Regions from separate parts of the Salinivibrio sp. PR6 genome, predicted to be linked through region 3. Evidence: predicted binding sites of a transcription regulator. Region 3 holds the regulator's gene; each other region holds the start of a gene.
What was found. Region 3 encodes CRP, which controls carbon source genes, mostly activating them, when cyclic AMP is high. Its sites were predicted from a motif close to TGTGANNNNNNTCACA; they were not measured.
Positions count from the first base shown of each region.

Region 1 (7,634 bases), on a different contig from region 3:
TTTGATGATGGTATTTGATACGTAAGCGGATGTTCACTCGACTCACCAATATTCTTGTCTGATTTTCTCCCCGCATTGTGATGCTAGGGTAAACAAACTTTTCTATTATCAACTATTTGTTTTTATTGTGTTAATAAAGTTTGTCTTTATTGCGCATTCCCTTAGCTAAAGCATGATCAAGCGCAAAATACTGTACGATCTTCCAGACATACGTTTAAAACTGCCTATAGTGGGAGTGTCTATTTCATTTTCTGTCTGGAGGTAAGCCATGGATGTGCTGTCAACCCAGCTGAAAGCGCCCACAGAAGTCGTTTTCGACTACACCCACTTTTTGTGTGAGAGTCAGCAACCAAACTGGACGTTTACCGATATTTTTCGCAGTTTATTACCCATCTTTACGACTGTGCTTGAACACCAAGCCAGTGATGGAGGGTCTCCGCTTTCTGCACAAGAGCAGCTATACCAGCAAGCCACTCGCGTGATGTCGGTGCGTAACACCGATACGGCCAATTTGGTGCAGCTGGCACGTCTTGCGCGTCAACAAGGCATTGAAGAGCTAACGATTTTAATGCCTTATGCCCTTGAATATCGACAAATGGAGGCGATTAGCCAGCAAACCGATGCGCAAATTGAGTACAGCAATGAGAACCGTGAATGGGTTCGCCTAACGCTACCCTCAGGTCTCAACTCTCAACCCTAACCAGCCATGCTCCCAACTTATTGATACTGCGTGAATTAATGACGCTGGATAAAGGCGGGATTGACGCGCGCGATCCCTTGTTTGTTTTGCTCACAGTAATTGAACGGCTCGTCTGTTGGGGTAAACGCGATAATGGCACATGAGGTGTCAGCCGCTAACGCCGCATCAATAAGCGCTTCATCATCGTACCCTGCTTGGCGATGGACCACGCGTACCTGATTCGCATTAATGCCCCAGAGGCTAAGCTGTGCCGCATTTAAAGCGCGAGGTGGATTAATGATCGTGACCCACTTGGGCTGGCGTGCTTGCAGTGCAATCGCGCGTAAGGTCGCTTGCCAGTGTGCGTTTACCTGTGTGGCGGCGGTAAAAGCAGCATGATAGCAAGATGATGGCGTGACACGCGCGGGAGACTGAACCTTAGCTTGATTTGACACATTAGACGTCACGTACATAAAACACCTGTATATATAATCAATACTGTATGCTTAAACAGTAATGTTTTGTGGCGTCACTCGCAAGTCACTTAGTGGCTAGTTTGTGATCAAGATCGATAATAGCGTCTAACGCGCCTGAGTCTCGACGTTAGTGAGTTTGGGGAAATAACTTGCTAAAATCACCGTTTTCATCACGTTGGAGAGAGCATGGAACAAGCGTTCTGGCATCAGCGCTGGGCTGAAAACCAAATAGGCTTTCATCGCGATACGGTACACCCGATGCTTATCCGCCACTGGTCATCACTGGCCCCACAAAGTGACGAAACGGTTTTGGTGCCCCTTTGCGGAAAGTCGATCGATCTCAACTGGCTTGCTGAAAAACATCAGCATGTTATTGGCGTCGAGCTTAGTGAGATCGCAGTGCGTGCCTTTTTCTCGGAAAACTTATATACCCCTCAGGTTTATCGCGCACCGTCAGGGCATATGCACTATTGTTTTGATGAACTGGAGCTGATCAATGGCGATTTCTTTACCGCGCGCCTGAGTCCTATGCCATTGATTTATGATCGCGCCGCCTTGGTGGCCATGCCGCCTGCTATGCGCGCGCAGTATGTCAGCCATATTCGAACCTTGCTGGCACCTGGAGGGCGTTTGCTGCTGATTACCTTATTTTATCCGCAAACGGATGACACGCCGCCATTTTCCATTGATGCGTCGGTGGTAGAAGAGGCGTTCCAAGGCTTAGACATCAGTTTGCTCGAGACACACACGGAACCCGACGGCGAGCGTGGTGAACAAGTGTGGTTAATCAAAGCAGCGGCGTCGTAGTGGCCGATGTGGGTGAGAATGTGTCAAGGGGCCATGACGGCCCCTTTTCTTTGACGTCGCACGCTCTTTGACGGCGTAAGCAGCCGTCTTAGTGGGCAAGAAAGCGTAGAAACTGGCAAACCGACTATGCGAGCTTATTTTGTGCCTGCGTGTATTGGCGTGATTCCCAGTGAGTAATAAAAAAGACCGCTGCAATAATAATACCTGCCCCTAACCACAGTCGGCCGGGTGGAACCCAACTAAACACCAGCCAACCAAAGAGGACGTTAAGAGGGAGTTTAGCGTGATCAAAAGGCTGCACAAAAGAGGCATCGGAAACAGCATATGCCTTGGCAATGGCCCACTGTGCGAGGGCGGTCAGTATGCCGGCGCCAAATAACATCCACCAAGCAGTGGATGTCTGAGGGAGCGTCCAATCAGGCACGGCGAGTAGCAAATTAAAGGGCGTGATCAACAAAAGTAGATATACCACCATGGTGGTGGGCGGGTCATAAGCGGATAAACGTTTCACCATCAGCGAGTAGGTGGCCCAGAAAAACGCCGCACCAACAGGCAATAACGTTGCCCAAGTGAACGCATTTGACCAAGGCTCGAGGATAATCATGGCGCCGCAAAACCCAGCGAGCGTCGCAAGACCGCGCGCGATCCCCACTCGCTCTCGTAAAAACAGCCCAGAGCCTACCGTTGCGAATAGCGGTGAGGTCATTAATAGCGCAATCCCTTGCCAAATGGGCACTGGGTAGGCCAGCGCCCACAGCCACAGTTGAATGCCAATCACGGAGATAAACACCCGCAGACAATGCTGACCAAGGTGTTGGGTTTTGAGTGCTTGACGGATCCCGAGTTGCTTCAACCAGGGGATCATCGCAACCAAGGCGATGGCGTATTGAATGAAGGCAACCGTGGTAGAGGGTAAGCCCATTTTAAAACTAACGTACTGAGACAGGCTGTTAACGAGGGCAAAACACAGGCCTGCGGTCAGCATCCAGGCTGCACCTTGGAGTGGATTATGAATCTGTTTCATTGCCGTGACTATCCGAAAAAAGACGCACGGATAGTAGCGCAAATCCGACCTCAGGGCGACCTGAAATCCCCTGAGGGCCGGACAAATAAGGAGGGCGCTTAGCGGGTTGAATACACTAAGGGAATATCTGGGTCAATGACATCCAGTGTTGCCTGGGTATCGGCAAGGTGACTGACTGTACTCGTTGCCATTTCGGCCAACGCAACAGAGCGAATGTCTGTCCAATGGTAGCCCGCCATATTGACCGCAATTAATGCAACCTGAAGAGGCGGAAGACTTGGGTTAAAAGCCGCATTCTCGGCATACATGCCAGAGAAAAATTCGCCATCATTGGTTTCAACCGCGGCCCCGCTATAGTTACCTGAGTAGGGCGCGTGACTGCGGTTAGCGGCGTCAGCGGCGGCTTTTAGCAATGGAATATCGATATCATCCGTTGATAATTGATTGGACTCGTCAGTCAATAAGCGAGAGTCAATCCCCAAATCGGCAGGACCAAACGGCTCGGGTAGATAGGTGTGCAAATCTTTCGGTTCGGATTGTGGCAGCTGGATGATCAAGGACTCAGCGCCATTGAGCTCATTCATGAACTGCCGACAGTGACCACATGGGCTGTAATTGATCGTAATATCGGTGAGGCGTTTTGCCCCTTTTGTCCAAGCATGGCTGATAGCGCATTGCTCGGCATGCACTGTCTGCCCTAGCTGCACCCCGGTGAATTCAATGTTTGCGCCTAAATACAGGGTGCCACTTTCATCACGGACAATAGCACCAACATTAAACTGAGAAATGGGGGTAACCGCATAGGCCGCCGCCAAAGGCAATAAAGCAAGACGCAGTGCGGCGCCGTTAAGGCCACTGGCGGATTCCATCTGCGCCACCTGCTCTGGTGTGAAGGTAGCACCAAAGTTTGCGTCATTTATCCAATCAGAGACAACGCTTTGTAGGGCGTCGGGTAATTGTGTCAGTGCGTCAGTTAGTGCGGTTCGCATAGCATCTCTTCTTTATCGTTAACGGGAGGACAGTGTAGAGAAGCCTTTTCAATAATTGTGTGAGTAATGTCACGCATGTTTTGCAAGAGCGGATTTGTTGCTGAAAGTTAGAGTGACATCAATATTTTTATGCCTCTTAATGTGGCCATCATGACGACGTGCGTAGGCAGACACGTCCGCGAGCCGAAAGACGGTTGATGCATTATGGCTGCCAATCGACATAGGGGCGATGTACCTTACGATACTCACGCGCGAGATCGCCCTGGTCACGCAAGCGAGTAATCAGTCGTGTGAGATACGCATCGATTTCTCGGCCCGCTTCGCCCTTAGGAATGATGAAGACATCGTGGAAGTCAGCAAAGTGTGCGCGTTTGATCATGGTTAAACCTAGCTCTTTAAGTGCCATGTCAGCTTCCTCTTGCGCCCAAACGAAACCATCAATTCTCCCCGCGGCCAAGCGCAATAAAGATTGTTTAATACTGTGCGAGCGTTGCACCTTAAAGGGCATATAGTAGGGGACGGCTTCAATGGTATAGCGCGAGGGGTTCGCCCACAGCGCTTTGACCGAGAGCGGGAGCGCTTTATTGGTGTAAAGGACATGTGTGACCTGGCCAAATGACACCTCGCTAAAGTCGAAAGGCAAGGTGGACACTTCCCGCGTCGGACGCACCGCGGGTAAACCAAAGTCGGCTCGCCCTTGTGCGACACTGTTTATCGCGCGATGAATAGGGAAAACCTCGATAATAATCTTGGTGCTAGGGTCTTGCGCATCAAGATAGCGGACGAAATCGACAAACGCGCCGCTACCATCCAAATTGATCAAGCTAGGTAGTTCGCCAAGGTGTGCGACATAGGTTTGTTCAATGGTGGCTCGGGTAGGGGTGGAGAGGCTGAGCAGCGTGATAAACAACAGAAGCGGTAAATAGCGGCGTGGCATTATCTCTCTCTCAGATTTTAAAGCCAATGGACAAAGCAAAAACGACGACCTAATACGACACGCCCGTGGCGCACCACGGGCATCAAACACGCTAAGCTTGAGTCAATAATGCTGTCATGCCAATAATGACCGCCGCTGCCGTGACCAGGATCGTGAGTGGTTTAGCGATACTAAACGACGACTCTTCAATGGTCGTTGAGTGCGTTAAAGACGGTGGAGGTGTCTGCGATGCAGCGTTTGCTGCTCGTCCTGGACGCTTGGCAAGTGTTTGCTGCGGAAGCGACACACGAAAACCAAATTCACCGACTACTTCAAAGGGAAGGCATTTTTTGCCGTTGCGGTAGGATTTGGCCATTAATGATGTCACCACACTTTGATGCTGGGCAAATGAGCTGTCGGGCAAGGCCACTTGTTTGAATAAGGTGCGGCTAGAGAGTACCTCTCCGGCATAGTAGCAAAGCATCTCGAGTAAACGAGACTCTTCGTAAGAGAGAACCGTCATCGTGTCATCGGCCCAATATAACGTACGGCTTTCTGGTTCAAAATCAACCTCGGGAAAGCGGTAACAGCGCGTATCTACTTTTGTTGTCATCATTGCCCACACTCCAAACAACATCCTTTTTAAAAGTGTGGACTCAAATCACAGAACTGCAACTGGTCAAGCTATCTTTTTTTTGGTAGGACAAAGTGGGCAGTGTGTCAGCATTGCTAGTTAATAACTTAAAAAACATGACGTTAAAAACAAAAGGCGACCAAACCTGTCCACCACCGCTACCTGATAGGTAGACTAAGGTCGGAGTGATGATCGGTCGCCTTACTGACCGGACGGTGTATTCGCGATACGTCTTTAGCAACCGTGTCAGTGTTAGCCAACCAGTGATTCCACATAGTGGTAAATCGCTTTTAAAACGCGAACTTTATCCTCCTCAGCTTGGTGCTGTTCAGCGAGATGCTGCAGGTTATCCATATAAGCAGGAAGGTGTGTTTCAAAGTAATCACGTCGATGCATAAACCATTTTTGCTGCTCGGCTTCGGTGAGTGTCCACGGGTAATTGCGCGCGCGATAACGGAATAACAGCGGCTTGATGCGCCAGTCATCAACGCTGAGATCCAGGGCTGCAAGATTCTCAGGATCGCGTGCACGGATGATGTCCATCGCACTGCGGTCGCTTTTCGAGAAAAAGCCCGCGTACAGGGCCGTATCCACGTCCTGATCGTTGAAAGGCTTGGCATCGGCAAACACGGCAACGAGCTTTTCGCGTAATTCTGGCGCGGCTTTCAATGCTTTTAGGTGTTGTAAGCACGCTTCGCGATCCACACCGAGTCGGGCAGCATCCTCTGGTCGTAATGTTTTTGCATCGGCGAGAACGGGGCATTTATTGATATGCACCAGTTTAAGTGGTGCCGGTAACTGTCCTTCCGTGAGGTCGTGGTGCGGGGTATACAGGCGCTCGCGTAACGTATCAGCGTCCAATTCAAACAAAGGGGCCGGGTCACGGGCCAGATCGACAGTAATCACGGCATTAGGGTTATCAGGATGCCAAGCAACGGGCACAATCCAGCTGGTGTTGCCTCGCTCGGTGCCGAACATGCCAGAGACATGCACGAGAGGCGTCATATTCACCACATCGATCAGGTGCTTGATTTTGTTTTTATTCCGATGTTTTAACAAATAATCAAATAGCCGTGGCTGTGCCGCCTTGACCTTTTTCGCCAGCTCTATGGTCGCGTGCACATCCGCCATCGCATCGTGTGCGTCGCTATGTTCTATACCATTGGCAACAGAAAGATTTTCTAGTTTAAAGCTGGGTTTACCGTTGTCATCGTGGGGCCATTCAATACCATCCGGACGCAGTGCGTAGCAGGCGCGCATTACATCGAGCAAATCCCAGCGCGAATTACCGTTTTGCCAACTCCATCCGTATGGGTCAAAAAAGTTGCGGTACAGCGTGTAGCGCGTGACTTCATCATCAAAGCGCACGTTGTTATACCCGACAATGCAGGTATTGGGTTGCGAGAAGGCTGTATGGATCTGCGCGACGAACTCCGGCTCGGATAAGCCTTTTTTCAGTGCCAGCTGCGGTGTAATCCCGGTGACCAAACAGGCTTCCGGAGCCGGTAAGTAGTCATTGGGTGGTTGGCAGTACAGGACTAAGGGTTCACCGATGACATTAAAGTCACTGTCGGTACGAACGCCAGCAAATTGGCAAGGCCTGTCTTTACCTGGATGGGTGCCGAATGTTTCAAAGTCGTAGAAAAAAAAGCTTGGCTGGTCGGCGTCTGTCACAATCGAATCCAACTTGGTCAATAAGAAAGCAGGCGCAAAATCCTGCGATAAACCAGTATGGTAACACTGGCATCGCGTATCACCAATCCTGAGCTAACCGGCGCAATATTGAAGCGCTGATACGTATAAAAACAGGCAGTCAGCAGTGAAGATCGATAATGAGAGCCTGCACGCAGGCAGGCTATCGTGATAAGGCAGGTGGAAAGGTCGGTTCGTTCACGTCGCGCGAACACCCAAAAGCATGCGTTATCCGCCGCTAAGACGCTAAGCGTTTCAGTGTTTGCTTGGCCTCATCAATGGCTTGGCTTGCAGTGTCTTCGCCCATTGCCAGCCCCTCGGCGTAAACAAACTCGACGTCGGTGATCCCAATAAAGCCAAGTACGGTCTGCATGTAACCCGTGATATGGTCGGTCGTGCCCCCTTTGTGCATCCCAC
Region 1 covers NZ_MUFA01000004.1:223,588-231,221, forward strand. The annotation lists gene BZG72_RS04650 (hypothetical protein) at 269-700, shown strand; gene BZG72_RS04655 (hypothetical protein) at 736-1,152, opposite strand; gene BZG72_RS04660 (thiopurine S-methyltransferase) at 1,342-1,962, shown strand; gene BZG72_RS04665 (DMT family transporter) at 2,087-2,986, opposite strand; gene cdd (cytidine deaminase) at 3,085-3,975, opposite strand; gene BZG72_RS04675 (ABC transporter substrate-binding protein) at 4,178-4,912, opposite strand; gene BZG72_RS04680 (hypothetical protein) at 5,004-5,507, opposite strand; gene sbcB (exodeoxyribonuclease I) at 5,778-7,199, opposite strand; gene BZG72_RS04690 (FMN-dependent NADH-azoreductase) at 7,456-7,634, opposite strand, start outside.
Region 1: the regulator CRP is predicted to act here: its motif matches at 4,034-4,049, upstream of cdd (cytidine deaminase).

Region 2 (7,634 bases), on a different contig from region 3:
CTGTGCTGCTCGATAAATGCTTGCGTCGCTGCATTTTCATAGCGACGATATTTTTCAGGGAATACGGGCCAGCCCCAAGCATGAGGGTCTTCCGCGCGTAAATGTTGATGCAAGGCATCAAAGGTGGCTTGCTGTTTTAAGCTCTCTCCGCCTTTTTCAATAAAGTCTAAAAACGCACGGCCACGTCGAGTCTGTTGCAGCAGTTCGCGTTGCTTAAACTCTTGAAACAACAAAGGCAATACGGCCATTTTTAGGGCGGCGACTTCGCTATAATCGACCCAGTGAGTGTCGCGCACTGCTTGCAGGCGACGCTGGAACTCGGCGCTGCCCACGAGTTGCTGCGCACGGGCGCTCAAACAAAACTCACGAACGTTGCTCACATCAATGTACAAAAGATTAAGCCAGCGGCGTGATGAGGGACTATAAGGGCTCGCGGCTTCTGGGTTAGCAGGGAACAACGCATGAATGGGGTTAAGGCCAACAAAGTCCGCGCCACGCGAGGCGAGCTCACTGACCAATTGTTTCAAGTCACCAAAATCACCAATCCCCCAGTTGTGAGGGGTACGCAGTGTGTAGAGCTGAATACTCGGGCCCCACATTTTTTTGTGTTGATCCAGTTCAGGTTGTTTATAGCATTGAGTAGGCGCCATGATGAGCGTCATTTGGTACGGTGATTGACGCCGTTTACGTATCACAGAAAGGCGATGATAGCCCCACGGTAGGGAGCAAGGCAGGCTAAACACTAATGGGCCGCCATTACTGCGCTCATCGCGAACGATTTGTGACTGTAAGTAACCCTCGAAGCACTCGCCCTGTTCGGTTTCCAACCGCCAACTAAAGTCACTTTCTCGCGCACTGGTCCCTAAATGAAGCGCAATTTCGACTGGCTCATTCTCCTGTACCACTTGCACGGGCGCGAGCACATCCGCTTTATGTTTCTTCGCCGCCGATGCCAATAACGCCTCGTCATTTCGTGTGTCATAGCCAAGTGACGTTAGTAAGTCATGTAAGGTACTGTCCGGCACGGCCGCTTCTGAGCCCCATGCACTGATATAGCGATCAGCGAGGTTGGCCATTTGTGCGACTGTCTTCAATGCAGATTCTTTCATCGCTTTCTCCGAGGGGTCTGCCCCCTTCTTTTATTGGGCAATATTGTTGTCATTATTGTTAGGTGGCAAGGCTCATTCCTTGCCACCGATAAGGTTGTTAACCCATTATTTGCAATTAGCGCTTAATCGCTTCTAACTGCCAAATGTTAGTAACGTAATCGCGAATTGAGCGGTCTGAGCTAAACTTACCGACCAACGCGGTATTCAAAATCGCTTTACGTGCCCATTGCGACGCGTCACGGTAATCACGGTCAATGTCATTGTGTGCGCGCACGTAATCGGCAAAGTCAGCCAAACACAGGTACGGGTCGCCGCTACCCATGACACTGTCAAAGACAGGACGCAACGCCCCAGGCTGACCTGGCGTAAACGTCTCATCCAACAGACTGTCCAAGGCGGCCTTCAATAGAGGCTGGCTATGATAGACCGCTTCAGGCTGATAGCCTTTTTTGCGCAACGCCGTGACGCCATCGACATCAAGACCAAAGATATAGATGTTGTCGTCACCCACTTCTTCACGGATTTCCACGTTCGCGCCATCCATGGTGCCAATGGTGAGCGCGCCGTTGAGTGCCATTTTCATGTTCCCCGTGCCAGACGCTTCTTTACCGGCCATAGAAATCTGCTCAGACACATCGGCAGCAGGAATAATGATTTCCGCCATACTGACACGATAATCAGGAATAAATACCACTTTGAGCTTGTCACCGACTCGTGGATCATTATTAATGGTTTCAGCCACCTTATTAATCGCATAGATGATCGATTTTGCTAATTCATAGCCAGGTGCCGCTTTCGCAGCAAAAAAGACCACACGCGGCGCCATATCGAAATTCGGCTCATTGATGAGGCGCTGGTACAGTGAAATGACGTGTAATAGATTAAGGTGCTGGCGCTTATATTCATGCAGGCGCTTAATTTGTACATCAAAAATCGCATCGGTATTTAGGGTGATATCGAGGTGCTCTTTGACCCATCCCGCCAAACGCTGCTTGTTGCGCTTTTTGACATCCATAAACGTCTTTTGAAAAGCAGTGTCGTCCGCGTATTGTGCAATCTGCTCGAGTTGCTCCAATTGCGCTGGCCACTGCTCACCGATTTTCTCACTGATCAAGTTGGACAAATCAGGATTACAGAACTTCAACCAACGACGCGGTGTGATGCCATTGGTCACATTTTGAATGCGCCCTGGGTATAGCGCGTCAAATTCTGGGAATAAATCACGCTTAACCAACTGAGAATGCAAGGCGGCAACGCCATTCACCGCATAAGAGCCAACCACACATAAATTAGCCATGCGCACCATGCGCTCACCTTTGTCGTCAATCACAGACAACACCTGCTTTTTGGCCACATCGCCGGGCCACTTCGCTTCTACCTCTTGCATGAAGCGATGGTTGATCTCAAAAATGATCTCCATATGACGCGGCAGCAAACTGGCAATCAACGCCTCACTCCAGGTTTCCAGCGCTTCGGGCAGTAAGGTGTGGTTGGTGTAAGCAAAGGTACGACTGGCGATGGACCAAGCCTCATCCCAGCCCAGACGATAATCATCCAGCAATACGCGCATCAGCTCAGGAATAGCGATGGTGGGGTGAGTATCGTTCAACTGAATGGTTTCGTAGTCTGGTAATGCGGCCAATGCATGCCCTGCCTCTAGATGACGACGGAGAATGTCTGATACAGAAGCTGCACTGTGGAAATACTGCTGCATTAAGCGCAATGTTTTACCCGCATCGTGGTTATCGTTGGGGTACAAGACTTTGGTCAAATTCCCTGCAGCGATGGCGGATTGCTGAGCCTGGGTATAGTCACCGTCATTAAAGGCATCAAGGGCAAACGGCGTTAACGCCCGTCCTTCCCACAGGCGCAATGGGTACACAGTATTGCTTTGATAACCCACAATCGGCAGATCCCAGGGCATGGCCTGAATTTTCATGCCCGGCACCCACTGACGGTACGTGTGCCCTGAGTCCTCAATCACCTCTACATGGCCATAAAAGCCAATGGTTTGCGCTAAGTCAGGACGTACCACTTCCCACGGGTAACCTTCAGGCTCACGCCACGCATCCGGTGCTTCTTGTTGTGCGCCCTCTTTGAATGACTGGCGGAACAAACCATATTCATAGTGCAAGCCATAGCCGACCGCAGGATACTGTTGGGCCGCCAATGAATCCATAAAGCAAGCGGCGAGACGCCCCAAGCCACCATTGCCCAAAGACGGATCACGCTCTTGTTCAAGTAAATCCGTTAACCCGAGGCCAAGCTCACTCACGGCATCGGCAATCGCATCGTACAAGCCCATGCTAATTAAATTGTTGCCGGTTAACCGACCAATCAAAAACTCGAGGGATAAATAGTTAACACTTTTAGCTTGTTTAATGGCTTGATCGTGTTCAGTGGCTACCAGATCACTCGTGGTATGTTCGGCTAATGCACGGCCCAGTGCGAGGTACCAGTCGCGCAGCTGAGCGGTGTCTGGTGCGTGACCTAACTGGGTTAGGTGTTGAACCATACTGATTTTAAACGCACTTTTATCAAACGCATGTTGCTGTTTTGGTGTCATGTCGTCGCTCTCGATAATGGAATGAAACCTTGATGGTTATTCATCCTGCCCAACCCGAGCACGGCAAACATCCTCCCACGTCGTTGTCATCAAAGGAGGAGACCACAGGGCGTAGAGAGCCAGGTCACATAGCAATAGTGAGCCGCCTCTCATCAAATCCATGAGCAGCCCTTTATCGAGTGACCTAAGTCACGCTATGAAACAAAAAAGGCGCTACGCCCACGGTGAAAAACATCGCTTTCCTTTTGTGATTTTTGTGCGCTAACGCAAATTAAGCCCTAATAAACCGAGATGGATGTGTATCTCAATCATTAAAAAGGCCACCAATATGACGTTTAAGTGATATAAATCACAATTAAAAGGCGTAGCTGCACTAAATTGGGGCATCCGTTAAGAGATCAGGGATAGATCATAGTTTGTGCGTTTGAAGTTACATACACTGCAATCAGGACAGAGGTGCGCACCAAAAAGGTCGCACCGCATTTGCAGTGAAGGACAGTGTCTTATGTGGATCCCATCAAAGCTGACTCGGCCTGGACGGCTTTATAACGCGATATTACGCCCGCGTGTGCTCGATATTTTACAACAAGCCCCTCACTATAAGCTGGTGCTGTTTCGCTCTCCGGCCGGATATGGCAAAACCACCATGGCTGCACAATGGCTCGCGGATCAATCCAATGTCGGCTGGTTTAGCATTGATGATAGTGACAACGACAGCTTTCGCTTCATTAACTACTTACTGCAAGCGCTGCACCACGCTACCCAAGAGGGCTGCGCCAACACGATAAAGCTGGCGGAAAAACGCCAATTCTCATCACTTCGTGCGCTCTTGTCTGATGTCTTTGCTGAACTGGCAGGGTTTCATGCCACTAGCTATTTGGTGTTGGATGACTATCAGCTCATTGATAATGAGGAGATTCATGAGGCGATGCGCTTTTTCATTAAGCACATGCCAGATAATCTCACTTTGGTGGTCACCTCACGCGCCAACCCTCCACTGGGCACCGCGAATTTACGCGTACGCGACTTGATGATTGAGATCGGCAACGAGCTTCTCGCGTTCGATAACGAAGAAACGACGCGCTTTTTTAATCAACGTGTCGACGATGGCGTGGATGAATCCACGGCGAACGCATTATGCCACTACGTTGAAGGTTGGCCGTCAGCCTTGCAGCTCATTGCGATTCAAGCGCAGCACCAAAAGCGTACCCTGATGCAAAGCGCCGCGTCTTACGCTGGTTTTAACCATGCCCACCTTTGGGACTATTTGGCCGAAGAAGTGTTTGATTTGCTTGATGCTGAAACACGTCAGTTTCTCATGAAAGTCTCCGTACTAGAGATGTTTAATGACGAGTTGGTTTTCGCACTCACTGAACGCGAAGATGCATTGAATATGCTCGAGTCACTAAATCGCTATGGCTTGTTTATTTATCCACTTGAAGGAGATAACAACTGGTTCCGATTCCACCATCTATTCGCGGAGTTTTTGGCTCATGAGCGCCAAGCACGGATCCCTCACCAACAACAGCCCTTGCATAGACAAGCCTCACTGGCATGGTTGAAGTTACAATCTCCCCATCAAGCGTTGCGTCATGCACGCTACGCCAAAGACGATGCATTGTTGGCCGATATACTCAATCAGCACGGCTGGCGTATGTTTAATCGTGGTGAATTGTCGACACTAGAAGCCGCGATTATCAAACTCAGTGACGAGCTTTTATACCAATACCCAAATTTAAGCCTGCTACGTGCTTGGTTAGCCCAAAGTCAGCACAGGTATCATGAAGTTGGCGAACTTTTAGCCAGTGCAGAAAAAGCCTATCAAACCCGACAAATCCCACTTGATATCGATTACCAAGGCAATGCCAATGCGTTGCTCGCCCAAGTGGCCATTAACGCGAATAATCCTGAGCAGGCGATGCAGCTGGCAGAAAAAGCGCTCGAGCAACTCGATAGCGCCAATTACCGCGGTCGCATTGTCGCTACCTCGGTTGTGGGAGAAGTGAATCATGTGCTCGGTGAGCTGGATCGCGCCTTATCCATGATGCAACAAACCGAGAAATTAGCGCGGCAACATCAAGTTTACCATCAAGCACTTTGGGCGATTTTACAACAAAGTGAGATCTTACTTGCGCAAGGCTATGTGCAAGCCGCGTTTGAGTTGCTCGACAGCGCCGATCAGCTCATTGAGGATCAACAACTGCATCAAGTTCCTCTCCACGAGTTTGCCTTACGTCTCCGTGCCCAAATCTTATGGTGTTGGAACCGGCTTGATGAAGCCGAAGCTTGCGCCTACAAAGGACTGCAGGTTTTAGAAAATCAGCCACCGAGCAAGCATTTGCATAGTTACTCCATGCTCGCACGCGTAGCCGTTAGCCGCGGCGAGTTAGACAAAGCGGCAAAAAGCATTGAGCATATTGAACACCTTTTGCGCGAGTCTGTTTATCACGTTGATTGGACCGCCAATGCATCATTGTCGCTGTTACTCTATTGGCAAGCCAAAAATGAACTCACCAACATGGACGAGTGGTTACACCAAGCCACTCGCCCCGCTACCGCCTGCAACCACTTTAGTCAGCTTCAGTGGAGAAACATTGCCCGTGCGCATCTGCATTTGGGTCAGTATGACCAAGCACGTCAAGCGGTTGATTTTCTGCGCCGCGAAGCAAACAAAGCCAACTTGGTGACCGATAAAAACCGCAATTTGATTGTTGAAGCCGTCCTTGCCAGCAAAGAGCAAGAGACAGAATATGCCAAAAGCCTCTTGCAAGATGCGCTGATCCTCACCAATCAAACCGGCATGATGGGTAACTTTTTGATTGAGGGCGAGGCGCTCTCCCCGCTCCTGCATGCGTTAATTGAACAACACGCACTCGGCGCCCTCGAACGCCACCGTGCGCAGCAACTCCTCAAGGAAATTGCGAGCCATCAACGCTCTCGTTCAACGCACTTTGATGAAGCCTTTGTCGAAAAGCTGGTCAACCACCCTAACGTGCCAGAGCTCGTGCGAACCAGCTCATTGACACAACGCGAGTGGCAAGTGCTCGGCTTAATTTATTCAGGCTTCAGTAACGAGCAAATCGCCCATGAGTTGGATGTCGCGGGAACAACGATCAAAACCCATATTCGTAATTTATATCAAAAGCTCAATATCGCTAACCGCAAAGAAGCGGTCGTCACCGCCGAAAACCTTTTACAACTTATCGGGAATTAGTCAACCCTGTCTACGCCCTCAGGCTTTTCTGGGGGCGTAGAGGCCTCGCGCTCTCCCCCTACCTTTCGTGATACTTTGCTGAATTTCATCATCTTTTTTGTAATGACACGCTGAATTTTAACCCGATCACGCATGGTAGATGCCCTCCTTGAGTAAGCTGCGCTCAGTATTGATAAATGAGGAAAGATCAATGAAGCGCACTCACCTTTTGCAACCACTCGGCACACCGGTCGCCGTTGCAGCTACCATAGCGTTAGCGGGTTGCAATATCGAAAACGACCCCAATTTTCCCCCTAGAGATGCGGGCACTAGCGATGCCAGTGTGCTATTTGCTGACGCCGATACCCTGCTCACTCATCAAACCAACGCCACCTCGCTCACCTTGTATTACTCCGCTGATGGCACGATGCGCTATAACCCGGACACGCAGCAAGTGGAAAACGCCACTGCGAGTGTCGAATCCACCCTTGCCACCCGCGATAATTGGCAGACATCGTTTCCCCATTTGCAAGGCGACGTTAAAGGGTTCGACTTTGACTTTGTTAGCGCCAATATTGCCCTGAAGCAGTGGCTCAAAGGACAAATTCTCGCCATCGCCAAAGACGGCGACACCGTACTAACCGCAACCGATGTGCAACCGGCGCGGGCGCTTGATGCCTTGTATGCCGAACACGCCGAAAAACTTACCTATGGTGCCATCCCTGACGCGGGACACACTGAATTTCGTCTTTGGGCTCCCACCGCA
Region 2 covers NZ_MUFA01000010.1:51,127-58,760, reverse strand. The annotation lists gene malQ (4-alpha-glucanotransferase) at 1-1,109, opposite strand, end outside; gene BZG72_RS10165 (glycogen/starch/alpha-glucan phosphorylase) at 1,225-3,675, opposite strand; gene malT (HTH-type transcriptional regulator MalT) at 4,181-6,889, shown strand; gene pulA (pullulanase-type alpha-1,6-glucosidase) at 7,080-7,634, shown strand, end outside.
Region 2: the regulator CRP is predicted to act here: its motif matches at 3,854-3,869, upstream of BZG72_RS10165 (glycogen/starch/alpha-glucan phosphorylase).

Region 3 (7,634 bases):
GGCAATCCCTGTATCAAGCTGGTATAACGACCGCGCAACAATGCGCATCCATCAACCCGAGACAGACTGAGTAATCATGATTCGCTTCTCCGACATTCAACTGCTTCGTGGTGGTAAGCCCCTGCTTGACCACACTTCAGCCACTATCTCACCAGGCGATAAAGTCGGCTTGGTGGGCAAAAATGGCTGTGGCAAATCTAGCCTGTTTGCCTTGCTCCGCCACCAATTATCCCTGGATGCCGGCCGTTGTGATTACCCAAGCCAATGGCAAGTGGCTTGGGTAGCGCAAGAGACCCCCGCACTTGATAAAAGCGCCCTTGAATATGTCATTGATGGCGACAGCGAATACCGCGAGCTCCAACAAGCCCTACGCGACGCCGAAGCCCGTGATGATGGTAACGCGGTGGCGATGTTACACGACAAATTGGATGCCATTGGTGGCTACACCATTGAAGCTCGCGCCGCGAGTCTGCTCGATGGTTTGGGCTTTAGCCAACCCCAAGTCCACTGGTCGCTCACCCAATTCTCAGGGGGCTGGCGAATGCGACTGAACTTAGCACAAGCGCTATTATGCCGCTCTGATCTATTGTTGCTGGATGAGCCTACCAACCACTTGGATCTCAATGCGGTGATGTGGCTGGAAAAATGGTTACAACAATACCCAGGCACCTTGGTGTTGATCTCCCACGACCGGGACTTTTTGGATCCTGTCGTCAACCGGATTATTCATATTGAGCATCAACAACTTAATGAATACACCGGTAATTATTCTGACTTTGAGCAGATGCGCGCGCAAAAATTGGCCCAACAACAGGCGCAGTACGAAAAGCAACAAAAGCAAATTGCCCACATGCAATCGTACATTGACCGCTTTCGCTACAAAGCGACCAAAGCCCGCCAAGCGCAAAGCCGGATTAAAGCGCTCGAGCGCATGGAGAAAGTATTGCCCGCGCAATACGATAATCCGTTTAGTTTTACCTTCTTCACACCGGATGCCTTACCCACTCCCATTTTAATGATGGACAAGGTGGCGGCCGGTTATGATAAGACGCCCATTATTGAAAACATTCGCCTTAACCTGGTGCCGGGGGCGCGCATTGGCTTACTGGGGCGCAATGGTGCGGGTAAGTCGACCCTGATAAAACTCCTCGCGGGCAGCTTACCCGCCATGGCGGGCGAATTAACCTATTCACAAGGGGTGAAAATTGGCTATTTTGCCCAACACCAACTCGATACGTTACGCATCGACGATACACCACTTCAGCACTTAAACCGGTTGGCTCCCACCACCGCTGAGCAAACCTTGCGTGATTTTCTCGGCCGGTTTGGCTTTCAAGGCGACAAGGCGCTCGAGCCTATCGGCCCCTTCTCTGGCGGAGAAAAAGCCCGCCTTGTGCTCGCCTTACTGGTCTGGCAAAAGCCGAACTTATTGTTACTTGATGAGCCAACCAACCATCTGGACTTGGATATGCGCCAAGCGCTGACACTCGCTTTACAGTCCTACGAGGGCGCGATGGTGATTGTCAGTCACGATCGCTTTTTGCTGCGCGCCACCACCGATGATTTGTACTTGGTCGACAATGGCGCAGTGCTACCCTTTGATGGAGACTTGAACGATTATCATCGCTGGCTGACCGATCAACAGCGCGCCGATCGCGCCGAGACCAAAAAACAAGCGGCCGCGGAGAAAACAGCGCCGCAACAAACACAGATGGATCGCAAAGCGCAAAAACGCCGCGATGCCGAGTTACGCAAGCAAACCGCGCCTTTGCGGAAAAAAATTGACAATCTCGACACACAGATAGAGCAACTCTCTGCCATTATCACTGACGCAGAAAATCAGTTGGCGGACCCTGACATTTATCACACTGATAATAAGGCGCAACTCACGGCGCAATTGCAACGTCAAGCGGATGCCAAATCGACGCTCGAAGAGGTGGAACAAGAATGGATGGAGCGACAAGAAGAGCTGGAAGCCCTGGAGGCGACATTCAATCAAAACTAACCCCTGGGATGGCGAACCCCGCCGACCTATGGCAGTTTTGTTTACATCATTATGGCAAGCCAGAGGTGAAGCAAGCTTGCCTCAGGCTCCAAGACGAGCATCAAGGCAACGTCAACCTTGCCTTATTACTCGCCTGGATTGAACAGCACGGCTATGGTCTTGCGCCCGAGAGCCTCACACAACTGAAGCACGCATTGAGCCGCTCTGAGCACTTACTGATTGCTTACCGTCATTTACGGCGTGACATCAAGCCGCGTGTCGGGAGTGGGCAATATAAAAAAATGCTTAACTTCGAGCTCAGCTTAGAAAAATTCCAACAGCAAGATTTAGTCGATGCCCTGAATCGTCAAACCTGGCTCACGGACACCGCCTCTCCTCTCGCCTACTATTGCCGTCAGTTGTCACCATCAGCACGCAACCTATACACATCACTGAAGGTGACACCCGCCGAGGAACAGGGAAGCAACCATGATGACACCGTTTAAACCCATTCCCAGCGCGCGGAATGCGCACCTGCAAACCTTGTTGCCTCGCTTTCTGCGTCGTGCCCCGCTTTTCACCCCTCGCTGGCAGCAATTTGACCTGCCCGATGGCGATTTTGTTGATCTGGCGTGGACGCATCAGCCGCAACCTGGACAGCCGATTGTTGTTTTATTCCATGGCTTAGCAGGCAGTTTTGACAGCCCGTATGCCAACGGCTTGCTCGCGGCCTTCCAACGCCAAGGTTGGTGCGGCGTGGTGATGCACTTTCGCAGCTGCAGTGGCCGCCTCAATCGTGCCGCGCGGACCTATCACTCGGGAGAAACCCAGGACGCACGCGCCTTCTTAACCCATTTGCGTCAAACCTATCCAGAGAGTCAAATTGGCGCAGTCGGGGTCTCTTTGGGGGGAAATATGCTGGTGCGCTACCTGGCGGACTATCACGATGATCCCATCGTGGCCTGTGGCTGCGCCGTGTCGCCGCCACTTGACCTTGCCGCCTGCTCGATGCGTATCCAGCAAGGCTTTTCCCGTATTTATCAAGCCTATTTATTGCGCTCGATGCGACAAATCCTAGCGGAAAAGCTCACACGGCATCAGCAAGTAGGCCGATGGCACGCGGGGGAGCGCCCGGCGATAAACACTCTGTTCGAGTTCGACCAAACCGTCACCGCTCCGCTTCATGGCTTTGACGATGCCCTCCACTATTATCGCGCCTGCAGTGGTTTATCGGTGCTCGACACCATCAAGGCCCCACTGGCGATTATTCATGCCAAAGACGATCCTTTTATGACCGACGCGGTGATCCCTACGTCCCCGTTACCCGCAAACATTGATTACCAACTCACTGAACATGGCGGCCATGTTGGCTTTGTCGCCGGTAGTTGGCGACAGCCACAGTTTTGGCTTGAGCACGCCGTCCCCCACTGGCTTGCCACTTATCTACCCGTACCATCACCTCATTCGGATCGTGTGAGTGACACGCGCACGATCAAGAAAGCGTAGAGAACCACTGCATTACGCGGAATGATCGGGTAAAATGCGAGCCAATTCACAACATTCACATCAGGCACCCTAGCATGCCATCCTGAGATCGATAAAAGGTGATGTAGTATGATGGTTCCATGGCAATCGATTCCCGACGAGACACTCACAGGTTTAATTGAGCATTTTGTGTTACGGGAAGGAACCGATTATGGTGAGCAAGAAGTCAGCTTTGCACAAAAAGTGGAGGACGTTCGCCAACAACTGCAATCCGGAGAAGCCGTGATTGTGTATTCTGAGTTGCACGAGACAGTGGATATTCGTCGTAAAGCAGCACTCAGATCCTAGCATCGCAGTACTCGCCGTATCGCGATACAAATTCAGACTGAATGACAGGGCGCGTCATGTCGGCTAAACATCCAATTATTGCGGTCACCGGCTCGTCAGGGGCCGGCACCACCACCACCTCGGAAGCCTTCCGAAAGATGTTCCAAATGATGAACATCAAAGCGGCCTGGCTAGAAGGGGACAGCTTTCATCGCTTTACCCGTCCCGAAATGGACGTCGAGATCCGTAAAGCGCGTGAGCAAGGTAAACATATCAGCTATTTTGGCCCCACCGCCAACGACTTCCCTCGGCTGGAACAGTTTTTTCGTGAGTATGGTGACCAAGGCACCGGGAAGTACCGCCGCTACTTACATACCTTTGATGAAGCGGTGCCCTATAACCAAATGCCTGGTACCTTCACGCCATGGCAAGACTTGGCCGACAATACCAATGTATTGTTTTACGAAGGGTTGCACGGCGGCGTGGTCGACGGTGACGTCAACGTTGCGCAGCACGTCGATCTCTTGATTGGTATGGTCCCCATCGTCAACTTAGAGTGGATTCAAAAATTTGTCCGTGATACGCGCGATAGAGGCCATTCTCGTGAAGCGGTGACCGACTCGATTGTGCGCTCAATGGATGATTATCTGCACTATATCACCCCGCAGTTTTCTCGCACCCATATCAACTTTCAGCGCGTTCCCACGGTAGATACCTCAAACCCATTAAATGCCAAAGGGATTCCGTCTTTGGATGAAAGCTTTGTGGTGATCCGCTTTCGTGGCATGAAAAACGTCGACTTCCCTTATCTGTTGCAAATGATCACCGGGTCGTTTATGTCGCGCCATAACACCTTAGTGGTGCCGGGAGGAAAAATGGGCTTTGCAATGGAATTGATCATACGTCCATTGATCCAGCAATTGATAGAAAAAGGCAAGATTGGCTGAGGCGTAGCGCATTCATGATGTATTACTTCTCAAGCCGTGATCTTAGCCACGTTTTTGCCAGTTTTTTAGGCGGTTGGCCTAGATCAAAATCAAGAAATCACCAACAAAAAAAGATACACTCTTGTTAACATACAGTGAGCTTGTAGCCCGCGTTCAGACTTCGTATTCTGTGCAATGATCTGATGGGTTACCCCTCAGACAAAGATAGGACGTTGTTGCCGGGCAACACATGCAGAGGAAATAAGTTATATGGTTCCAGGAAAACCTCAAACAGACCCTACACTCGAGTGGTTCCTTTCACATTGTCATATTCATAAGTATCCGTCGAAAAGCACGCTTATCCATGCTGGTGAAAAGGCGGAGACCTTGTATTACATCGTGAAAGGGTCTGTGGCCGTACTGATCAAAGATGAAGAAGGCAAGGAAATGATCCTGTCTTACCTTAACCAAGGTGACTTCATCGGTGAGCTCGGGCTTTTCGAAGAAGACCAAGAGCGCACTGCTTGGGTACGCGCCAAATCACCGTGTGAAGTGGCAGAAATTTCATTCAAAAAGTTCCGCCAGCTTATCCAAGTGAATCCTGATATCTTGATGCGCTTGTCCTCACAAATGGCGCGCCGCTTGCAGGTAACGAGCCAAAAGGTGGGGGATCTTGCCTTCCTGGACGTCACAGGGCGCATTGCGCAAACCCTATTGAACTTGGCGAAGCAGCCTGATGCCATGACGCATCCTGATGGTATGCAGATTAAGATCACCCGTCAGGAAATTGGCCAAATCGTTGGCTGCTCACGCGAAACAGTGGGACGTATCCTTAAAATGCTGGAAGAGCAAAACCTCATTTCCGCACACGGTAAAACCATCGTGGTATACGGCACACGCTAATCGCGCCGCTCTCTGTATCACCAACCGACGCCCTGGCGTCGGTTTTTTTATCTCCATTATCTGGCAAGCACGCGGATTGCTTCTACACTCAAAACGACATGGTTAACATAAAATTAACAAGGTGTCGTTTATGAAAAAACTCATGATTACCCTCACCGCCTTCGCGCTCTCTGTGTTTTCAGTCCATGCTGCGTCCAATACGACGATTGTCCACCCCGAGCCACGCGCCGGCTCGGCGCTTGATCTCTATGCCATTGAGCTCATCGAGTTTCTTGCCGAAAAGTCGGGAGAATCTGTTACCTTACAAGCCTTTGACGGCCAAATTGGCTCTCAATCTCGTAAGGTGGAAATGCTCAAGCAAGGCAAGCTCACCGTCGACTGGCTTGGTGCCGACCGTACACTGGAAGCTGAATTGATCCCCGTTCGCTATCCCGTGTTTCGTGGCTTACTCGGCCACCGCCTGTTTATTACCAACCAAGCCACCGAGCCCCAACTTGCTCAGATAAGTAGCGCGAGTGACTTGCAGTCTCTTACTATGATTCAGGGACAAGGTTGGGCCGACGTCAAGGTGCTTAACTCAGCGGGATTTCGCGTACGTGAAATATCGAGCTTTGAAAACATTTTCAAAGTGGTTGATACGGGCCGGGCCGATCTCTTCCCTCGTGCCTTGATTGAGCCTTTTAGTGAATTAGCCGAGCGGCCGCAATACGGTAACCTGTTAGTTGACCCACACCTGATGCTGATCTATCGCTTCCCAATGTTCCTGTTTGTGTCTCCGCAACATGCTGACGTCGCCGAGATGTTAAATGGCGCTTTTGAAGCGGCGTATCAAGACGGATCATTTATCGAGTTTTTCAATAATGCGCCTTTAGTTAAGGAAACCTTTGAAAAGGCGAACATTGGTGAGCGTACTGTCATCCGAGTCGACAACCCGCATTTAAGCAACGAAACACAAGCGATTCCAGACACGTTTTGGCTCGACATCGAGGCTCAATAGACGATAAAAAAGGGAGCGTATCACACGCTCCCTTTTCCCATGATGTCGATAAGCAATGTGTGACGCACTAATGGGTGCTTTCAAAGATTTTGTCTGCCGAAGCAGCCACAAAACCTTGGTAGAGTTCACCATTGGGCAACACATACCGCTTAGCAAACTCGTAAAAGCCACCCGGGATGGTTTGCGTGCAATCGGAGAAAGTAACGGGCACGCGGTCAGCCATGGTGGAGGATTGCTCCAGATACACAGATGCATCCCCTTTGACTTCCCCACCTGACTCGTTAATCGCAAAGCCATTATCACGCAATCGGTTGTTCACCGAGAGGCAATCATCATGCGCATTCAGCTGATTCACACTCACGGTAAAATGGTTCGCACCATAACCGTGTGCCGCCACCCAAGACGCATATTCACTCTCTTCGGCAAGCGTTTGATAGGTTGCCCAATCAATATCCCATAGGCGGCCCTGATGGAGAAAATCGCTGCCTGTAAGTGACGACGCATCAACTTGTGCCACCAGCTTCTCAACAATCGCCTGAAGCGCGGGCGAGCATTGCTCGACCATCAACTCACTGATAAAGACTTTCGGCATCAAGGGATCGGGGTGCTCAAAATGGCAAGCATTGAGCTTTTTCGCTTCAAAGGTATAGTCACCTTTTTGCTGATACCCCAAGGCGAGAAATGGACGCGCGAGTACCTTTAGTCCAACCTTAGGCAAACCAAATGTCCGTAAGGCAATATGGTCATTGATCAAAGGTTGCCCTTCCTCTAATAAGGCATGCACCTTATGTGCCGAAGGGCACAGGCGGTTGATGTAGTCCTGCCACAGTTTGTCGAATAACGCTTGGCCACTGTCCATGTTGCTCTCCTTAGTCCTGTTGAGTCGGTATACCGGGGGCGAACGTCTCGGGAAGCATCACCTGCTCGCCCTCCATGGATGCCATGGGATAAGCACAATAATCTGCCGCGTAATACGCGCTAGGGCGTAAGTTCCCCGAAGCACCTGGCCCAC
Region 3 covers NZ_MUFA01000006.1:219,892-227,525, reverse strand. The annotation lists gene BZG72_RS07040 (ABC transporter ATP-binding protein) at 77-2,005, shown strand; gene BZG72_RS07035 (TIGR02444 family protein) at 2,014-2,490, shown strand; gene BZG72_RS07030 (hydrolase) at 2,474-3,490, shown strand; gene BZG72_RS07025 (YheU family protein) at 3,599-3,817, shown strand; gene BZG72_RS07020 (phosphoribulokinase) at 3,874-4,743, shown strand; gene crp (cAMP-activated global transcriptional regulator CRP) at 4,993-5,625, shown strand; gene BZG72_RS07010 (ABC transporter substrate-binding protein) at 5,756-6,622, shown strand; gene BZG72_RS07005 (DUF1338 domain-containing protein) at 6,690-7,481, opposite strand; gene astD (succinylglutamate-semialdehyde dehydrogenase) at 7,492-7,634, opposite strand, start outside.

Region 4 (7,634 bases), on a different contig from region 3:
AATCAACGCCTAAATTTACGACCACCAATGTTTTGTTCTTCTTCATCCGCCTATTAATAAAATAGTTGCATTCAGCCTCAGTCCATCCGGAATGTTTAGATAGAAAGTTATCCGACAGGAATATCACTCCGAGCTCGCACTCTTCCAGGCCTTCACTTACTTTTGAAGTAATGCTATCACCTGCAGTTATTTCTTCCTTATCGTACCAAGCCTTTAATTCGGCTTTTTGAATTTCATTATAATATACGTCTACAATGTCTTTATCCTTCGACGAATGGGATAAAAATACTTTTTTCTTTTTTTCTATCACAGGTTTACCCCATATTTCGAACATTACTTCTCTGTCAGGATACAAAAATAGTTCATTTCTATTTATAGTCATCACTTCATCGATATTGCTTGAATCTATGAACGTGACTAGCGAATAACCCTTCCGATAAACCGCCTCCATAAGCTCGTTTACAAATACGTTGTACGCTCTGATTTTATGTGGGTAGTGTTTTGAAAGCCAACTATCAAAATCTCTATCGTCTCTTTCGAAACTTAAACAAAAATACAGCTCCAAGTTGTAAGGAGTGTTGTTTATGAAAAGCCCACAACCTGTAAGTTGAAAGCGATTAAAGCGGTCTAACACATCCTTTACGAACTCTCTTTCATTCTTTCTGTCGCCATAATCTAAAGAGAAAAGGTATGTCCTATGCTCGAGTAGATTGTCGACCATTTCTTCAGGTTTCAATTCATTGCTCCTTACATTTAACGCTAAAATAAGCGGCGGCCCGTCAGGGACGTCCGGTGGAGGCCACGTCTTTTGTGGCCGTAACGAATTTGATGGCCTTGTTATATGTTGAATTTCTCATTCATGCGCTCGATTAAACTGCGGCACTTTTCCGAATCAATGGAAACAGAAGTGCTAACCGGATGGTAGATGCCAAACTGCTGACGGACGCTCTCAGGTGAAATCCCCTCGTTTAAAGCCTTAGCGGTAGCCTTCCACTTTACCTGAAGCCTATGCCTGCAATTACCATCCAAACGGTCTCCCTTATCCCCAACTGCTATCAACCGATATTTAGCAGGGTCTGTTACGACTCCCCACCCAACTGCTCCAAACCCTTTCGCGTATGCAACGACGACGTCACCCGGAATGTACCTTGTCAGGATCTTCTCACCTTGATCACCAGGCGAATTCTCGAAACAAGCCGGAATTTGCCGATTGTCTACCAGGAATGTCCACCAATCTTTGTCAGCTCTGGCAATATTGTGCCAATAGTAGCCGGGCTCCCGAACACTTGACGCAAAACTGACTGGATACAGCGCCTCGTTTGCTCTATCAAACACCACGGAAAATGAGAGTAATTTCTTGCCTTCTATTTCTACCGGGGAATAAGTTATACAGCGGAATGATATTCCTTTGGAGCTCAACCACTCCCCCATAGAGAACAGAGTTGAATCAAAGGATCTCGCCATCAAGATTACACGGGAGTTGCGGTTCAAATCTTCGATCTCGGCATTGTCCCCGACAAATCCGAGGATCACATCCTCGGAAAGCGTGTCCTTTTGTCCAAATTTCTTAACGAAATTCTTTCCTGAATAAGCTGAAAAATCCGCCAGATACTGAAGTGCTTGCGTTTCGACACCAAGATGTCCTTGGTCCCGCTTGAGCTCGATTACTACGCCGTTACCCGCTCGATCCATTGCGAGGATGTCGGCTCTTTTCTTGTTGCGAGTTCGTACTTGGTTGCTCAAAAGCAACAACGGCTCACCAAAGACAGCTTCAGAAAGAATCGGCGGGCCATCATCTTCTCTAGTGATGAGATATTTCTCTATATCGAGCTCAAGCGGCATCCACGAAGATTTTACCGATCGTAGTACACCTGACTTCTCATCTACCTCGTAAAGCATCGATTACCCTCTGAGTGGATACATATAACGCTTGCAGCATGCGCGCCCACGGAATGGAGCCAAAGGCGCAATGTAGTGGGCGTCGCCGTGCCTGCGATTGTTAGGCACTTTCTGCCTCAATAATTGAGATATACCGGTCAGCAGGACGATTGAATTGACTGGCGCCACACGAATAACGCCCCCTAGGTGTGGTTCCCATATTCCTGACTTCGTCCGCCGTAAGCCGATACACGAGAAAGTCGGCAGGGTGTACATGCTTTCTGACAACGCTGTCCTTGCCAAGCACAACGTAAACCTCGTCATACGTCGAAGGGTCTCCCAAATCCATGTTCGTTTTCTTACCGCCACCGTACTTAATTTGGACCTTCAGCTCTTGCCTAAACCCATCGTGCCCAGCTTGCCGCTGGTTAGTAGCGAGATCGATTCCATAAGCATCAGCACAAAGAAATTCGGCTATATCGCCTAGGTATCGGTCGGACCGAATCACGCCTGCTGCTTTAAGCTCTTCTATGGATTTGTTGAAACGCACCAGAGCACGCTGTTGTCTCTCATTCATAGCTAGTTCTGCCTAACGCCTTGCTAACAAGCGACAACGCGATGCCACTTAACTTAAATATTGTGCCATAAACACAGAGTTGAAATTGCGACTTAAGTCGCCAAACGTTAGGAGTCTTTGTTAAGCAATTTGTTATATTTTTTCACGCACTAAGTTAGCTACATCAACTGCAGCGCCACCTGATTTGAAACTACGACCTAGATCGTATGCCATGTTCTCTAATGGCGCATTGTCATAGCCGTGTTCATTGATTTCTTGAACGTACCGCTTCAAAAAGCCTTCTCCACCTAGCTGCTCCCATTGAATTGTGTGCATGAGTTCGTGAATATGAATTTCTAAGTTTTCTTGATGCTGGGGTTTCATAAAGTACATGTGTTTGTAGGTGATTGCCCCACAATCCATATCAAGAAAATCACCTAAACCAATATGGCGTAGTTCGGGAATGTCAGGCTTCGGGATTACGTCCGTTACAACAAACTTGCATTTAGCTAAGTATTCTGGAGAGTAGTAGCCTAAGAAAACATCTGAAAACTTACTGCAGCATTGAGCTTCAATTTCGTATTTAGAAACGATGCTATCAATCCACTTATCAAACTGCTTGATTGGCATATTACCCCCGTAAAATATAACATTGTATTAGTGCGCATGCGCGATTTCCCAAAATCGTTATACGCGGCTTTTATTATCTAACCCACTGTTATAAATAGCATTTTGAGTCTTTATGATCTGTCTCTTTCCGAGAAAGTGTGCATGCCGCCTATCATGGTTCAGGCGTTCACATTATCCCCAACCAGTGAAATGCAACCCATTGATTAAATAGCATTTCTATTTTTTAGCTTGGTGATAATGTGAATGTGTTTCGAATAATCGTGCACACGATCTGGCTTTCCTCGCCGATAAGCTGTGTAAATATACAGCTTGGCAGTTTAATGGAGTGCGCTTCAACACCCACGCTACCGCCATTGGTTGGCGGCGTCCAAAAGGCCTTATAGGGCAATTTTTCGCGGGCTAGATTATCAGACGCTGGGCAGTGTGTTTAGGCAAAGGGGTCTAAAATGTTGGCGCGGTCAGGGTTTGGGGATTTGTAGGGGGATAAACGCAAAAAAGCCGCTGACTGAGCAGCGGCTTTTCGGTATATGGCGGAGAGATAGGGATTTGAACCCTAGAAGGGCTATTAACCCTTGCCGGTTTTCAAGACCGGTGCTTTCAACCACTCAGCCATCTCTCCGGAACGCGGCGTATATTATTGGGTTCGTTGTGGCTTGTAAACCCTTTATTTGCCGCTTTTTGTCTGCTCGCTCAATCAATGATCAGGCTGGCGAACATGCTAGCAAAAGGCGATTAGCTTACCGCCAATCGCCCCTGCTTTTAACTGAGACACTTTAGCTGAGTCTCTTTGCTGCGCAGTGTTTATAGCGCGATAAAAATACCCGCCAGTGCCGCACTCATTAGGTTGGCAAAGGTGGCGGCAATCACTGCGCGCACGCCAAGGCTTGCCACATCTTTGCGGCGCTCGGGCACCATGGCACCAATCGAGCCAAGTTGAATGGCAATTGAGCCAATGTTGGCGAAGCCACACAAGGCAAAGGTCACTATCACCTGGCTTTGCACCGACAGGTTCGCTTTGATATCGGCAAAGGATAAGAAGGCGACAAACTCATTGAGTGCAATTTTCTGCCCTAATAGGTTGCCGACGGCAAACACTTCATGCACCGGCACCCCAGTAAGCAATGCCAAGGGTGAGAATAAATAGCCGAACAGGCTTTCTAGGCTTAAGCCTTCTAAATCAAGCAGCTCGCCAATGCTCCCGAGCCCGGCGTTTAGCATCGCAATCACACTGATAAAGGCCACCAGCATAGTACCCACGGCCACCGCGACTTTCATGCCGTTCATCGCGCCACTGGCCAAGGCATCAATCGCGTTCGCTTGGTCGCTATCGCTGATCTCCACCTGATTTTGCTCAGCCGGTGTTTCCGTCTCAGGGACGATGATTTTGGCCATCAATAATCCACCGGGCGCGGCCATAAAGCTCGCGGCAATCAGGTATTTTAAATCCACGCCCATGGCGGCATATCCGCCAAGTACGCTGCCGGCCACTGAGGCCATGCCGCCGACCATTACGGCGAAGAGTTCAGAGCGGGTCATTTTGCTAAGAAAAGGGCGAACTACCAAAGGAGATTCGCCCTGAGAAAGAAAGATGTTGCTGGTTGCCACCAGAGACTCTGCGCGGCTGGTGCCGAGTAATCGCTGTATGCCGCCGCCGAGGAGTTTGATAACCCACTGCATAATGCCGAGATGATAAAGGAGAGAAATCAGCGCACTGATAAAAATGATTAACGGCAGTACTTTAACAGCGAAAATGAACCCATCGTTCGCCAGAGGTCCAAACACAAACTCGATACCTTCGTTGGCAAAGGAGAGCAGCTTCGCCGCGCCATTACTCATTGCCCCTAGCATGGCTTGACCAAAGGGAATATAGAGCACCAGGGCAGCAAACCCAGCTTGCAGGCCAAACGCACCTAGCACTGTTCGCCAGTTGATCGCTTTGCGGTTGGTGGAAAATGCGCACGCGCACAGAAACAGAGCGACCAGACCTGCCGCACTATAGAGGAGTTGCATAAATAGATTACCTTGCCGTTGTGTTGCACTTGCGGTACGGATGAGTACGACACGCTGCCGGGGTGGCAAGAGGTTCCATCATGCGTTACATCGTACCGCGGGTTCGGTGAAGGTGGGCCCGACCTTGGACGCTTTTTCTTCAGCCGCAAATCGCGACACAGTCACTCTTTGGCTATCGCTGCGCAAAGAGCACATGTTGGGCGAGCATTCTAGTGTGATTAAACTCTCATTTCCAGCAGAATTTGACGCTCAATCACACTTATTGAGTGGTTATCGAGGGTTGCAAACTGCCCTTTTGGCTGTGTCTTGTCTCTCAGACAATGGTCGGATGTTTATCCCTCTCTTTTTGTGTCACCTTGGTGGTGTCTATCATTCACACCCTGCATCACGCCTGCGCTTAACAAATTTGGCAAGATTGGTTGACACGTTTGGCTCATATGATATTCATGGGTGGCTATTGACAAAATCATTGAAGGTAAAGTGATAAAAATAAGCCTCAATGGAAAAACAAAAGCAATAGCGCTAAAAAAACATAAAACAAAGCAAACACAACAACGCAACCACAATAAAGGAAACACACATGCAAACCGTCTCTTCGCATCAGGCAGGATCTAGCTTGTCGGTGATGCAACGTCTACGCGCATTGGGGCCTGGTATCATGATGGCCGCGGCAGCTGTAGGCGGCTCTCACCTTGTTGCCTCGACCAAAGCTGGAGCCATTTATGGCTGGCAACTCGCGGCATTGATCCTGCTCGTTAACTTGTTTAAATACCCCTTTTTTCGAGCAGGCGTACAATACACCGCGGGAACCGGTGAAACCTTGGTCGAAGGCTATGCGCGTTTAGGTCGGCCTTATTTGTGGCTGTTTGTCGCGTTAAGTGCGGTCTCTGGGGTGATTAACACCGCGGCCTTGACCTTATTTAGTGCCAGCTTGCTCAGCTATTTTGTGCCGTTTGATCTCTCACTGACGGTGCTCTCGAGCATTATTGTGGCCACCTGCTTAGTCATCTTGATTGCGGGGCATTACAAAGCGTTGGATACCTTATCAAAAGTGATCATGGCGACGCTGACATGCGCCACCTTGGTGGCGGTGACGATTGCCGTGGGGAATCCTGTCGCGGTTGAACCCAACTTCAATGCGCCCTCAATTTGGTCTGTCGCCGCCATCGGCTTTATTGTGGTGACCATGGGTTGGATGCCCGCTCCGATTGAAATATCTAGCATCACCTCGGTGTGGCTCAAGCGTAAAGCGCAATCTGAGCCGATTAACGCCAAAGCGGCGCTGTTTGATTTTAACGTTGGCTATATCGGTACCGCGCTGTTGGCGATTGTGTTCTTATCACTCGGTGCCTTGCTTCTGCACGGCAGCGGGGTGGAGTTAAAGCAATCGGGTATTGGCTTTTCGCACCAGTTAGTGGGCCTGTATGCCGCCACCATTGGTGAATGGTCGCGCTATTTGATTGCCGTGGTCGCCTTTTTCTGTATTTTCGGCAGCACCATTACCGTGATTGATGGCTATGCGCGGGTCGTATCAGAATCACAACGCTTGTTGCGTGAACAAACAGAAGCCGAGGCGCACCCGGGCATCGCACAAGGCTGGATGATGCTGATCTCGGTGTTGGCACTGGCGATTGTGGCGTTTTGGACCGGCGCACTGCTGACCATGCTTGATTTCGCCATGGTGGCGGCATTTGTCACCACGCCCTTTTTCGCTCTGTTGAACTATATTTTGGTGACCAAGCACCGCTTGCCGCCTGAAGTGACCATGAGCAAAGCGATGCGTGCGCTAGCCATTACTGGATTAGTGTATTTATTCGGCTTTTTGGCGGTGTTCGTCTGGTGGAAGTGGTTGATGTAACAAAGTTTACCTTGTTCGCGCTTAAAGGGCTGGGTTAACATCCTTTTACAACTTCACCATCGGTGTTGAGCGCGGATAAGGTATTATTGACCTTATAAAAGCCAGTCGTGGTTTAGGTTAAGGACGTGGGCGGCTTGAAAAAGTGAACGACTGCCCACATAACTGTCGTATATAAAAATGGATTGTTAACCCAACCGGGAGAACGTTATGAACGATCGTATCGTTTCGCACAGCCAGTCACAGCAGAGTGCGTTATCTACAAACAAAGTGCTACGTAATACGTATGCACTGCTATCGATGACACTGATCACCAGTGCTATCGCGGCCTTTATCGCTATCGCTGTCGGCATCGGCCCAATGATGTCGCTAGGTATGACCCTAGGTGCGTTGGCGATCGTGTTCTTTGTGCTACCACGCACCATGAACTCTTCCGCCGGTATTGTATGGACCTTCGTGTTCACCGGCTTACTGGGTGCCTCACTCGGTCCAACCTTGACCTACTACCTGAGCCTGTCTAGCGGCCCAGGAATTGTCATGCAGGCGTTGGCGACCACAGGTATGGTGTTCTTAGGCCTATCGGCGTATGCCATTACCTCTAAGAAAGACTTCTCTTTCATGGGTGGTTTCTTGGTCGCGGGTGTGATTGCTCTACTGGTGGCGATGGTCGCGAACATCTTCTTGCAGATCCCAGCGCTGAGCTTG
Region 4 covers NZ_MUFA01000018.1:2,930-10,563, forward strand. The annotation lists gene BZG72_RS13125 (toll/interleukin-1 receptor domain-containing protein) at 1-736, opposite strand, end outside; gene BZG72_RS13130 (hypothetical protein) at 838-1,899, opposite strand; gene BZG72_RS13135 (DUF6998 domain-containing protein) at 2,000-2,455, opposite strand; gene BZG72_RS13140 (hypothetical protein) at 2,588-3,064, opposite strand; tRNA gene BZG72_RS13145 (tRNA-Ser) at 3,593-3,683, opposite strand; gene BZG72_RS13150 (NupC/NupG family nucleoside CNT transporter) at 3,866-5,074, opposite strand; gene BZG72_RS13160 (NRAMP family divalent metal transporter) at 5,655-6,932, shown strand; gene BZG72_RS13165 (Bax inhibitor-1/YccA family protein) at 7,140-7,634, shown strand, end outside.
Region 4: the regulator CRP is predicted to act here: its motif matches at 5,288-5,303, upstream of BZG72_RS13150 (NupC/NupG family nucleoside CNT transporter).